2 linked regions of the Rhodopseudomonas boonkerdii genome follow. The protein of the gene in region 2 interacts with the protein of the main gene of each other region in a pairwise test. Links are inferred from orthologs where the notes say so. Each region holds a gene or a part of one and is shown on either strand. Other genes may lie near its edges.

Evidence for each region. Proteins that work in one complex are often made in the same cells at the same time.
Region 1: the proteins of hflC (region 2) and ftsH interact in binary tests that used the Escherichia coli proteins (3 or more experiments, as listed by UniProt). The link is inferred for Rhodopseudomonas boonkerdii from one-to-one orthologs.

What each region holds. Positions count from the first base shown.
Region 1 is NZ_CP036537.1:1,368,639-1,372,525, forward strand. Bases 1-2,915 are described here. They hold ftsH (ATP-dependent zinc metalloprotease FtsH), read left to right. Parts: upstream 1-457; coding sequence 458-2,374; downstream 2,375-2,915. Other genes in these bases: tilS (tRNA lysidine(34) synthetase TilS), read left to right, coding at 1-261; E0H22_RS06385 (GntR family transcriptional regulator), read right to left, coding at 2,443-2,915. In the rest of the region: more of E0H22_RS06385, read right to left, coding at 2,916-3,126; E0H22_RS06390 (ABC transporter substrate-binding protein), read left to right, coding at 3,329-3,887. UniProt on the Escherichia coli protein: Acts as a processive, ATP-dependent zinc metallopeptidase for both cytoplasmic and membrane proteins. Plays a role in the quality control of integral membrane proteins.
Region 2 is NZ_CP036537.1:1,931,086-1,939,271, reverse strand. The notes cover bases 2,573-5,571. They hold hflC (protease modulator HflC), read right to left. Parts: upstream 4,518-5,571; coding sequence 3,627-4,517; downstream 2,573-3,626. Other genes in these bases: hflK (FtsH protease activity modulator HflK), read right to left, coding at 4,514-5,571; E0H22_RS09040 (DUF2065 domain-containing protein), read right to left, coding at 3,274-3,474; E0H22_RS09045 (Do family serine endopeptidase), read right to left, coding at 2,573-3,073. Also shown: tRNA (adenosine(37)-N6)-dimethylallyltransferase MiaA, read right to left, coding at 1-477; phosphoserine phosphatase SerB, read left to right, coding at 481-1,383; more of E0H22_RS09045, read right to left, coding at 1,547-2,572; more of hflK, read right to left, coding at 5,572-5,668; E0H22_RS09025 (dihydrofolate reductase), read right to left, coding at 5,821-6,348; E0H22_RS09020 (MetQ/NlpA family ABC transporter substrate-binding protein), read left to right, coding at 6,743-7,552; E0H22_RS09015 (LLM class flavin-dependent oxidoreductase), read right to left, coding at 7,620-8,186.

The sequences.
Region 1 (3,887 bases), 570 kb from region 2 along the record:
ACTGTGGCCTTCATGGGGCTGGCCGAGGAAATTCGTGTCCGGCTCCTGCTGCGGATGATCAATGCGATCGGCCACGAAGGGCCCACCGAGCTCGGCAAGGTCGAAAGCCTGTCTCTGGCGATGGAACAAGCAATGCGGCCGGGCGGAAACGGTATTCTGCTGAAGCAGACCCTCGCTGGTGCCGTCATTTCGCTAACCCGCAACCGGCTGAAGATCACACCGGCGCCGCTTCGTCGCTCCATTGCACGGAAAAGGCCTTAACCACCTCCCGAAAAGAGGCCGTGCACCGCCATCATTTGAACCGGAAAAGCGCCTAGATGCGCTAAATAGTCCGTCCCAGTTCCCTTGGCAGCGGCCCCGGTCGCACTTAAATTGCAACCGACTGACCCAGGGTGATCGCCTTGTGGCGAATCAAGGGAAGAGAGCCGCGGATTTCAGCGGTGACGAAGGAAGATCGATGAACGCGAACCTGCGCAATTTCGCCCTCTGGGTCATTATCGTATTGTTGCTGCTGGCGCTGTTCACGCTCTTCCAGAATCCGGGTCAGCGCGCCGCCTCGCAGGACATTCCGTTCTCGCAGCTCCTGACCGATATCGATCAGAACCGGGTGCGCGACGTCGTCATTCAGGGGCCGGAGATCAACGGCACCTATACTAACGGTTCGACTTTCCACACCTACGCGCCGAGCGATCCGACGCTCATCAAGCGCCTGTATGACGCCAAGGTCTCGATCACCGCGAAGGCGCCGGGTGACAACGTGCCGTGGTTCGTCTCACTGCTCGTCTCGTGGCTGCCGTTCATTGCGTTGATCGGCGTCTGGATATTCCTGTCACGTCAGATGCAGGGCGGCGCCGGTAAGGCGATGGGATTTGGCAAGTCGCGCGCCAAGATGCTCACCGAGGCGCATGGCCGCGTGACCTTCGAGGACGTGGCAGGTGTCGACGAAGCCAAGCAGGATTTGCAGGAGATCGTCGAATTCCTCCGCGATCCCGGCAAGTTCCAGCGTCTCGGCGGACGCATTCCGCGCGGTGTGCTGCTGGTCGGCCCTCCCGGCACCGGCAAGACGCTGATCGCGCGCGCGGTCGCGGGCGAAGCCAATGTGCCGTTCTTCACCATTTCGGGTTCGGACTTCGTCGAAATGTTCGTCGGTGTTGGCGCCAGCCGCGTGCGCGACATGTTCGAGCAGGCTAAGAAGAACGCGCCTTGCATCATCTTCATCGATGAAATCGATGCGGTCGGTCGTCATCGTGGCGCCGGTCTCGGCGGCGGCAATGACGAGCGCGAGCAGACCCTCAACCAGTTGCTGGTGGAGATGGACGGCTTCGAGGCCAATGAGGGCGTAATCCTGATCGCCGCCACCAACCGTCCGGACGTGCTCGACCCCGCGCTGCTGCGTCCGGGCCGTTTCGACCGTCAGGTCGTGGTGCCCAACCCGGACGTCGTCGGTCGCGAACAGATCCTCAAGGTCCATGTCCGCAAGGTGCCGCTGGCGCCGGATATCAACCTCAAGACCATCGCCCGTGGCACGCCTGGCTTCTCCGGCGCGGACCTGATGAACCTTGTCAACGAAGCCGCGCTGACTGCCGCGCGTCGCAACAAGCGGATGGTGACCCAGGCCGAGTTCGAAGAGGCCAAGGACAAGGTCATGATGGGCGCCGAGCGCAAGTCGCTGGTGATGTCCGAGGAAGAGAAGATGCTGACGGCCTATCACGAAGGCGGCCATGCCATCGTCGGCCTCAACGTCCCCGCCACCGATCCGATCCACAAGGCGACGATCATTCCGCGCGGCCGTGCGCTGGGTATGGTCATGCAGCTGCCTGAGCGCGACAAGATGTCGATGTCACTGGAGCAGATGACGTCGCGCCTCGCCATCATGATGGGCGGCCGCGTTGCCGAGGAGTTGATCTTCGGTCGTAACAAGGTCACCTCCGGTGCATCGTCGGATATCGACCAGGCCACCCGTCTGGCGCGTATGATGGTGACCCGATGGGGCCTCTCGGAAGAGCTCGGCACGGTCTCCTATGGCGAGAACAATGACGAGGTCTTCCTCGGCATGCAGGTCAATCGCCAGCAGAACGTCTCCGAAGCGACGGCGCAGAAGATCGATCAGGAAGTGCGCCGCCTCGTCGAGGATGGCTACAAGGAAGCCACCCGTATCCTCACCGAAAAGCGCGACGATCTCGAAACCCTGTCCAAGGGGCTGCTCGAATACGAGACCCTGAGCGGCGACGAGATCAAGGATCTGCTTGAAGGCAAGAAGCCGAACCGCGAGTCGGTGTTGGAGCCGACCGGTCCGCGCACCTCCGCCGTGCCGCCCGCAGGCAAGCCGCGCCCACGCCCGGATTCGGGCATGGAGCCGCAGCCGCAGGCGTAACCGACAAGTCTGTTTGAAGAATAACACCGCCTCGGTTTCACTCCGAGGCGGTTTTTTATTGCAGCGATTCAGCGGTGTCCGGAATCGTTTGCCGGCTGCCTGTGAAATGCCGTTTCGATGCTTTTAGTCGTTAGCGCGAGATGAGCAGTTATGCGCGTGATGGCCAGATCGACGTCACGGGCCAGCACGGCTTCCATGAGTTCGCGGTGCTCGCGCTGCACGTCGCGTTCCCCTTTGTCAGCTATCAGTGCCAGATCGCGGTAGCGCTCGCTTTGCGTGAACAGCATCTCGCGCAACTTGAGCGACCATGGACTGTCGCAGGCGCTGGTCAGCATCCTGTGAAAATCAGCATGAGCAGCGAGCCAGCCATCGCTGAAACCAGGTCGTCCGTCCTTCGGATGCAGTTCGGTGCGAACAAGCCGATGATGGCTGGCGATGATGGCCGCCTCCCAGGCGGCGTCACCGCATGCGATGGCGCGCCGCAGACATCGTACCTCAATCTCAGTGCGCACCATCGTCAGATCCCGGAGGTCGGCCAGAGAGACTGGCGCAACGCGAAAGCCGCGTTGTGGCTCGGCAATGACGAGGCCTTCTGACGTCAGTCGCGACAAGGCCTCGCGGACGGCACCGATGCTGACCTGAAAGGCGAGGCCAAGTTCATTTATTTTGAGCCGCTCGTCCGGTCGCCGCCGGCCTGTCAGCAGATCGGAGCGCAACCGTTCGTAAATCGTATGAGTGGCGCTGGTGGACATGAAAGGCTCCCGAAGCGTTTGGAATCGTAAGCGAGAGCGTCTATAAAATCTACTTTCTAAGAAAAATATATTTTATGTTGCCAAGTTGGTGGGCAGCCTTAAGATTGCTGCCGGATCGCCTGCGCAAGACTTCCAACAAGGAGGCTTGGCTGATCCAGACCGCTCAACGCGGCGTCATCAAAAGAACCGGAGGGGACATCACATGCGACTGAAGTTCGGATCCAAAATCTTCGCGTTCGCGGCCATTGTCACTGTTGCGACGCCTTGTTTCGCGCAGAATTATCCCGGGGTGACAGCAACTGAAATCAGGATTGGCCAGACCATGCCTTATAGCGGTCCGGTCTCTGCTTTCGGTGTCTTGGGCAAGGGCGAAGTTGCTTATTTCAAGATGGTCAACGACCGCGGCGGCATCAACGGCCGCAAGGTCAACCTGATATCACTCGACGATAGCTACGTACCGCCGAAGACGGTGGAGCAAACGCGGCGACTGGTGGAAAACGACGAAGTCGCGCTGATCTTCTCCACCATGGGTACCGCGCACAACACCGCGATTGCCAAATATCTGCAGGGCAAGAAGATCCCGCAACTATTCATAGCCTCCGGCGCGTCGAAGTTCGGCGACATTGCACAATATCCTCAAGCGACAATGGGAGTGATGGCGCCATTCCGTTACGAGGCGCGGCTATATGCGCGCTACGCGCTGATGAAAAATCCCGAAGCGAAGTTCGCTATCCTCTCGCAGAATGACGACTTTGGCCGCG
Region 2 (8,186 bases):
CACATTTAGTTTTGCGGCGGAGACGGGATCGCGCGCGGCCAGCTCCGCATGCAGTGCCTCCGGGCCGTTGCGCCCGAGCCGGGCGCGGACGTCGTCGCGAATGGTATCGGGGATCGGCGGCACAGCGGAAAGTCCGCGGGTCAGCGCTTTGAAGTAGAGCCCGGAGCCGCCGATGAAGATCGGCAGCTTGCCGGCCGCGCTCACCTCGTTCAGCACATCACGCGCCGCATCGACCCAGGCCCCGGCAGAAAAGTTCACCGCCGCATCCACGGTGCCATAGAGACGATGTGGAGCCGTGGCCTCCTCTTCCGGGGTCGGCCGCGCGGTCAGCACGCGCAGATCGCGGTAGACCTGCATGCTGTCGGTATTGATGACCACACCGTCCCGCGCGCGCGCCACCGCCAGCGCCAGCGCCGACTTGCCGCTGGCGGTCGGCCCTGCGATAAGCAGCGCTCTGTTATCCGGCCTGGAACTCACGTCATGTCTCTCGTCGCTACCCTGATCTGCAACCCCGCCGATCCCGCTCTCGATAGCACGGTGCTCGACGGTCTGCGCGCGACCCTGCCAGGCGATACCACGATCCACTGGCTGGACGACGGCGTCGCCGCCGACATCCTGTTCGCTCCCGAGAACAATAGCACCACCGACCAGATCATCTTCGCCGACCGTCTGCGCGCCGCGCGCGGCGACATGCCGATCGACGTGGTGGTGCAGCCTGTGCTCGATCGACGCAAGAAGCTTTTTCTGGCCGACATGGATTCCACCATGATCGGCCAGGAATGCATCGACGAGCTGGCGGATTTCGCCGGCCTCAAGGCCCATGTGGCCGCGATCACCGAACGCGCCATGCGCGGTGAGATCGAGTTCGAGCCGGCGCTGCGCGAGCGCGTGGCGCTGCTGAAGGATCTGCCGGTCGGCGTGGTGGATGAGGTATTGACCGAGCGCATTACGCTAACGCCGGGCGGCAGCGCACTCGTGCAGACCATGCGTGCCAATGGCGCCTATACCTGCCTTGTCTCCGGCGGCTTCACTTTGTTCACCGCCAAGGTTGCGGAACTGGTCGGCTTTCAGGAGAACCGCGCCAACGAACTGCATGTACAGGACGGCAAGCTGACCGGCACTGTTGCCGAGCCGATTCTCGGCAAGGCCGCCAAACTCGCGACGCTGCAGGAATTGCGCGAGAGCTTCGATCTCGACAATCTCGATACGCTGGCCGTCGGCGACGGCGCCAACGATCTGGCGATGATCCAGGATGCGGGTCTCGGCGTCGCCTATCACGCCAAGCCGGCCGTGGCTGCAGCCGCACATGGGCGGATCGACTTTGGCGATCTCACCGCGCTGCTCTATGCGCAGGGATATCGGCGCGGCGAGTTTGTGAGCTAGCACACTCGTCATTCCGGGGACGGACCGACGCCACCGGCGGCGGGACGGAGCCCGGAATCCCGATGTGCCAATCACCTGCGGCAGTCCCGACGGAGAGTGCCTGTCTCACATCGAGGTTCCGGTTCGCTCGCGCTATGCGCGAGCGCCCCGGAACGACAGTGCTTTACTGCACGCTCAGCGCAACAAACCGCAGCTCGCCTTCGCCGTTCGAGACCAGCAGCAACACCGACTTCTTGCCGTCCTTCTTCACGGCATCGATGCGCTTCTTGACATCGGCAGCATTGGTCACCGCCTCCTGCGCGACCTCGACAATGACGTCGCCGGCCGAGAGGCGCTTGTCGGCGGCATCAGAACCGCTGTCGACGCCGGTGACAACAACGCCCTTCACGCTGTCCTTGATCTTGTACTTCGTGCGCAGCTCCTTGCTGAGCCCGGTCAGATCGAGGCCGAGCGCCTTCTGCGTCGCCGGCTTCTCCGCTTCCGGCGCCGCTTTCAGCGAGGCCTGCACCGGCTTGTCGTCCTCCAGGCGGCCAAGGGTGACCTTCCTGGTCTCCTCCTTGCCCTTGCGGATGATCAATACGTCCACGGCCTTGCCGACCGGACTGGCGGCGACGGCGCGCGAGAGGTCCTTCGGCTCCTTGACGTCCTTGCCGTCGAACTTCACCACCACGTCGCCCGTCTCCAGACCGGCCGGCTTGGCCGGGCCTTTCTCGTCGATGCCGGCGATCAGCGCGCCGCGGGCGGGCTTGATATTGAGGCTTTCGGCGATCTCGTCGGTGACCGGCTGGATGCGAACGCCGAGCCAGCCGCGACGCACTTCCTTGTATTCGCGGAGCTGATCGATCACGCCAGCCACCGTCTTTGACGGCACCGCGAAACCGAGACCGATGGAACCGCCGGTCGGCGAGATGATCAGCGTGTTGACGCCCACCACCTCGCCATCGAGATTGAACAGCGGGCCACCCGAATTGCCGCGATTGATCGAGGCGTCGGTCTGGATGTAGCTGTCGTAAGGACCGTTATTGATGTCGCGGTTACGCGCCGAGACGATGCCCGCGGTGACGCTGCCGCCGAGTGAGAACGGATTGCCGATGGCAATTACCCATTCGCCGAGACGCAGCTTGTCGCTGTCGCCGAACTTCACGGCCGTCACCGGCTTCACCGGGGTGAATTTCAGCAGCGCGAGATCGGTCTTCTTGTCGACACCGACGAGCTCGGCCTTGATCTTGGTGCCGTCGTTCTGGATCACCGTAATCTCGTCGGCGCCGTCGATGACGTGATTGTTGGTGACCACGAGGCCCGAGGTGTCGATGATGAATCCCGAGCCGAGCGAATTGGTCTTGCGCGGCTGCAGGCCGCCGCCCTTCTCGCCGCCGCCGCGGCCACCGCGATTCTTGAAGAAGTCCTCGAAGAATTCCTCGAAGGGCGAGCCCGGTGGCAGTTGCGGCATCGCACCGCGATTGCCGCCCTCGCCGCCATTCTTCGCCTCCACAGTCGAGGTGGTGGAAATGTTGACCACCGAGTCGATCACTTTTTCGGCGACATCGGCAATGCCGTCGGGGCCCCGGGCCAACGCTGGCGGCGCGGAGATGCCGACCAGCGCACCGACCGCGATTGCCGCGATCAGCGGACGCAAGCCGAAATTGCGCACGCGGCGCTGTGAAAGGGGTGCGAGAGTCGCGATGGGCATAGGTGTAACGTCTCCTGACGAGAGTCGGCGATTTGCGCGCAGAGTGCGCCCGAACCACACGATTGCGCAAGCCTCGCGGAACCTTGGGGCAACGGTCGCGACGCTCCCATTTGAGCGTCAGATTGCGGCGGAATGCAGATAGACCCGTTCGCGATCGTCTTGATCGCGCTGCGCTTTTGGACAGACAGCGCGGGACGCGTCTAGCGCCGCACGAACCAGATCAGGATCAGCCCCCCCACCGCGGAGATGATGCCAGCCAGCCGCAGTACGCTGTCGGGAGAGGCCAGCGCGCTCTTCATGGCACGTCGCATCCAGCCGGGAAAACCGAGAAACAGAATGCCTTCGAACACGAGCAGTATCCCCAAACCGATGAGGAAGTCGGTCAACGCTATGGACCCCACCGGTATCAACTCCCGAACTTTCGCACCCTGACGTTTCTTGGCGCAGTCTTCTGAAAAGCAAATGAGGCGCATCGTGTGACGATGCGCCTCATCCTTAGATCAGACTTGCCGCGAACGCAAAACGTACAGGCCGTTTGCGCCGCCGCGCGTCGTTATGGTCGTGCCGGGGCCGGCTTGCCGGTCGGATTGGCGAAGAAGCGGAAGAATTCCGAATCCGGCCGCAGCAGGTAACGGGTATCGTTCTGCTTCAACCCGTTCTCATAGGCCGTCATCGAGCGGTAGAACGCGAAGAAGTCGGCGTCCTTGCCATAGGCCTCCGCGAACAGACGGTTACGCTCGCCGTCGCCGTCACCGCGAATCTGTTCGGCCTGCGAGTTCGCGTCCGCGATGATGACCGTCGCCTCACGGTCCGCCTTGGAGCGGATCTCCTGAGCCTTCTGGCCGCCCTGTGCGCGGAACTCGGCCGCCTCACGCTGACGTTCGGTCTGCATGCGCTGATAGACCGCTTGGCTGTTCGCCTCCGGCAGATCGGCGCGACGGATGCGGACGTCGATGACCTGGATGCCATAACCGTCGGCCTCGCGGTCGAGCTGGTCGCGAATCTTGTTCATCAGACCTTCGCGGTCGTCACGGACGATCTGGATGAAGTTGACCTCGCCTAGCACACGGCGCATGGCGGCGTTGAGCAGCGTGGTCAGCTGGATGTTGGCAGCCTGAATGGTGCCGATGCTCTGATAGAAGCGCAGTGCGTTCTTGATGCGATAGCGCGCGAATGCATCCACCACGAGACGACGCTGGTCGTTGGCGATGACTTCCTGCGCGGGATTCTCGAGATCGAGAATGCGCTTGTCGATGGTGATCACGCTGTCGACGAACGGCACCTTGAAGTTCAGGCCGGGCTCGGTGACCACACGCACGGGTTCACCGAGGCGAACCACGAGGGCCTGCTCGGTCTGGCGCACCGTGTAGAGCGAGCCGAAACCGACGATGACCAGCACCAACAGCACGATCAGCGCAACGATACCTGAGATACCGGATTTCATCGGTTGCCCCCACTCTGCTGAGGCTGACCAGATGTCGCCGGTGGCTGACGTCGCGGCGTCAGTTCGTTCAAGGGAAGATAAGGCACGACGCCTTGCGAAGCGCCGGCGCCCGAGCCGGAATCGTTGATCAGCTTCTCGGCGCCGTGGAGAATCTTCTCCATGGTTTCGAGGTACAGACGTTCACGGGTCACGTCCGGCGCCTTCTTGTATTCTTCATAGACCTTCAGAAAGCGCGCGCTCTGGCCCTTGGCCTCGGCGATCGCCTGTTCGCGATAACCTTCGGCGACCTGCAGGATCTGCGCGGCACGGCCGCGTGCGTCCGGTACGACGCGGTTGGTATAGGTCTGCGCTTCGTTCTGCAGTCGCTGGGCGTCGGCCTGCGCCGCCTGCACGTCGCGGAACGCATCGATGACCTGAGCGGGCGGATCGACCTTCTGCAGCTGCACCTGCTGGACTAGGACGCCGGCGCCGTAACCGTCGAGCGTCTTCTGCATCAGTTCCTGCACCTGCGTCTCGGTGGTGGTGCGTGCGCCGGTGAGAATCGGCTGGATGTTGGCACGGCCGACCACTTCACGCATCACACTCTCGGCGACCGCCTTCACGGTGCCTTCCGGGTTCTGGATGTTGAACAGGAAGTTGCCCACGCCATCCGGCTTGATACGCCAGAGCACGGTGAAATCGACATCGACGATGTTCTCGTCGCCGGTGAGCATCAGACTCTCTTCCGGCACGTCGCGCACGGTGCGACCACGGCGACCGGTGTCTTCGAGGATCGACATGCCGACCGACAGCGTCGACACGCGCAGCGCCTTCGGCAGCAACACGGTCTCGATCGGATAAGGCAGATGATAGTTCAGACCTGGCTGCACGGTGCGCACATGTTTGCCGAAGCGCAGCACGACGCCGAGCTCTTCGGACTGCACGCGGAAGAAGCCGGACAGTCCCCAGATCGCACCCGCGATGACGAGGACCAGGAAGATGCCCATACCGCTGATGAAGCCACCCGGCAGCATCGATTGCAGCCGGTCCTGCCCCTTGCGCAGAAGATCCTCAAGATCGGGCGGCCTCGGTCCGGACGACTGCGGACCCGATCCCCAGGGTCCTTTCGGGCCGGGCCCCCATGGGCCACCGCCTTGATTCTTCCACGGCATTCAAACTCTCCTCTGCGCGGCCGGAGTGCCCGGTCTCGCCACGTTTGCATGGCTTTATAGGGGACGGACCCTGCTCTTACAACGCGGGGCGCCTGACCGTTGCAGCTAAGCGTAACGCTCTGTTTTTCAATGTTAACGGGCGAAAAACGAGGTCAGTTCGAAGGCCGCCGGCAATATGTCACATAGGAGAAATCGACACTGTCCTCGCCCTTGGCGGGATGCCTGACGCGGCCGGTTTCTTCCCACACAGCGCGATCCACCGGCGGTATGGTGGTATCGCCGACGGGATGCGCATGAACCTCGGTGACCTCGAGGCGATCTGCATGGGGCATCCACTGCGCGTAAATCTCCGCGCCGCCGACAATGGCGATCTCTGGCGCCGAACGGCGCAATGCATCGCCAACGGCGATGGCGCGCGCGTCGGCCAGGGATGTCACGACAACGGCGCCGTCCGCCGTGTAATGGGCATTGCGCGTGATCACGATATTGGTGCGGCCAGGCAACGGGCGGCGCGGGAATGACTCGAAGGTCTTACGGCCCATGACGATGGGCTTGCCCATCGTCAGCGCCTTGAAGCGCTGCATATCCGACTTCAACCGCCACGGGATGGTGTTGCCATTGCCGATCACCCCATTTTCGGCGACGGCATAGACGAGCACGATGTCTGGCAAGATCTTCATGGTCAAACCGCGACCCCAGCCTTGAGCAACGCGCAAGATGCGACGCTGGACGGTTTTCCGGTCAGGAGTTCCACCGCTATCTTCACTCTCATCAACGGGATTCCATAGAAGCCACCAACAGCGTCCGAAAGCCACCGACCTTAGTCATATCTGATTCCGGGGCGAACGAACGACGCCGATACAATGAGTCTGCCTCTCGGAATGAAGGGAGCGACGCAACGAAAGTTGCGAATGCTCCATTCGGCGATCCGCACCCGTCTTTCTTCCTCCAAAGCCTCAACTAAACGAAAGTCGATTTCATTGACGCCCGAGGCGCCAATCATGGATCATTTTGAAGTGGAGCAGCGCCAGCCTGCTCCTTGATTTTGCTGAAACACATCCGGACCTGATCTTCATGACCATCGCATCACGCTTTCTCGGCATTGCCCTCTCGGCGATCGTTCTCTCTTTGCCTGCTATTCACGCTCACGCGGCTGACAAGCCGCTGAAAATCGGCGTCTCCGCCGGCCCCTATGGCGACATCCTGCGCGAAGCTGCCCGCCTTTCGGAGAAAGAGGGCCTGAAGGCCGAAATCATCGAGTTCACCGACTGGAACCAGCCCAATGCGGCGCTCCAGGCCGGCGACATCGACCTCAACAATTTCCAGCATCGCTTCTATCTCGCCAACCAATCGAAAGCCCGCGGCTACAAGCTCGCCGCGCTCGATGAGTCGATCCTGGTCCCCGCCGGCATCTTCTCGAAGAAGTACAAGAAAGCCACCGAAATCCCCGATGGGGCCAAGATCGCCATCCCGAACGATCCGACGAATGCCGCGCGCGCACTCCTGCTGTTCGAGAAGGCCGGCCTCCTCAAACTGAAGCCCAACACCGGCCTGTCCGCAACCATTCTCGACGTGGCGGAGAATCCGAAGAAGCTACAAATCGTCGAAATCGACGCCGCACAACTGCCCCGGTCGCTCGATGACGTCGCCGCGGCGTTCGTTTCGTCGAACTATGCCTATCTGGCTGGCCTCGCTCTCAACACGGCGCTTGTTGCCGAGACCGAAGTGGCCGAAGCAAAGCCCTACTTCACGCTGATCTTTGCCGCGCGCGACGATCGCAAGGACGAAGCGGCCCTCAAGAAGTTCATCGCAATCTACCGTTCGCAGCCGGTGAAGGACTTCATTATTGCCAAGTTCAATGGCTCAATCCTGCCAGCCTGGTAAACTTCCCGGCAGCATGGACGCAAAAGCCCGCGCTTCCGGCGCGGGCTTTCTGTTGAGGAACGTCGACTCATCCCCGCGCTGCTTTAAGAAAGCGCGTTTCTCTCACGCGCGGAAACACCTGCTCAGCGAAGCGCTGCATTTCGGCCTCGAACGGCTGAAATTGCAGCATGAAGAGCTCGATCCCAGCCGCGTGAAACTCGCGGATGCGCGCGGCAACCGTATCGTAGCTCCCCACCAGACCGGCGGCAGTTCCGCCATTGGTACCGACGCGCGGTGTCTTCTGCATGGTCTGCATCATCACCACCTTCGGATCGGTGTTGGCACGCTGAATGGCCTTCATCGGCGCATCCTGCGCCGCCAGCGCCAACAGGCGCTGATGCGCCTGCTCCGCCTCCGCGTCAGTTTCCCGTGCGATAACAAAGGCGGAAAGCCCGAAACGCAGCGGCACCCCAGCGCGCGGCCGGGATGCCACATCGGCGATGAGCGTCGCTACGTCGCTCAAGGGCTGTCCGTTGATAAACCAGACATCGCCATGCGCCGCCACCAGATCGCGCGCGGGCTCGGACTCGCCACCCACATAGATGGCAGGCCGCGCGCGATACAGATCCTTCGGGCGCAGGGCGTAATCACGGAT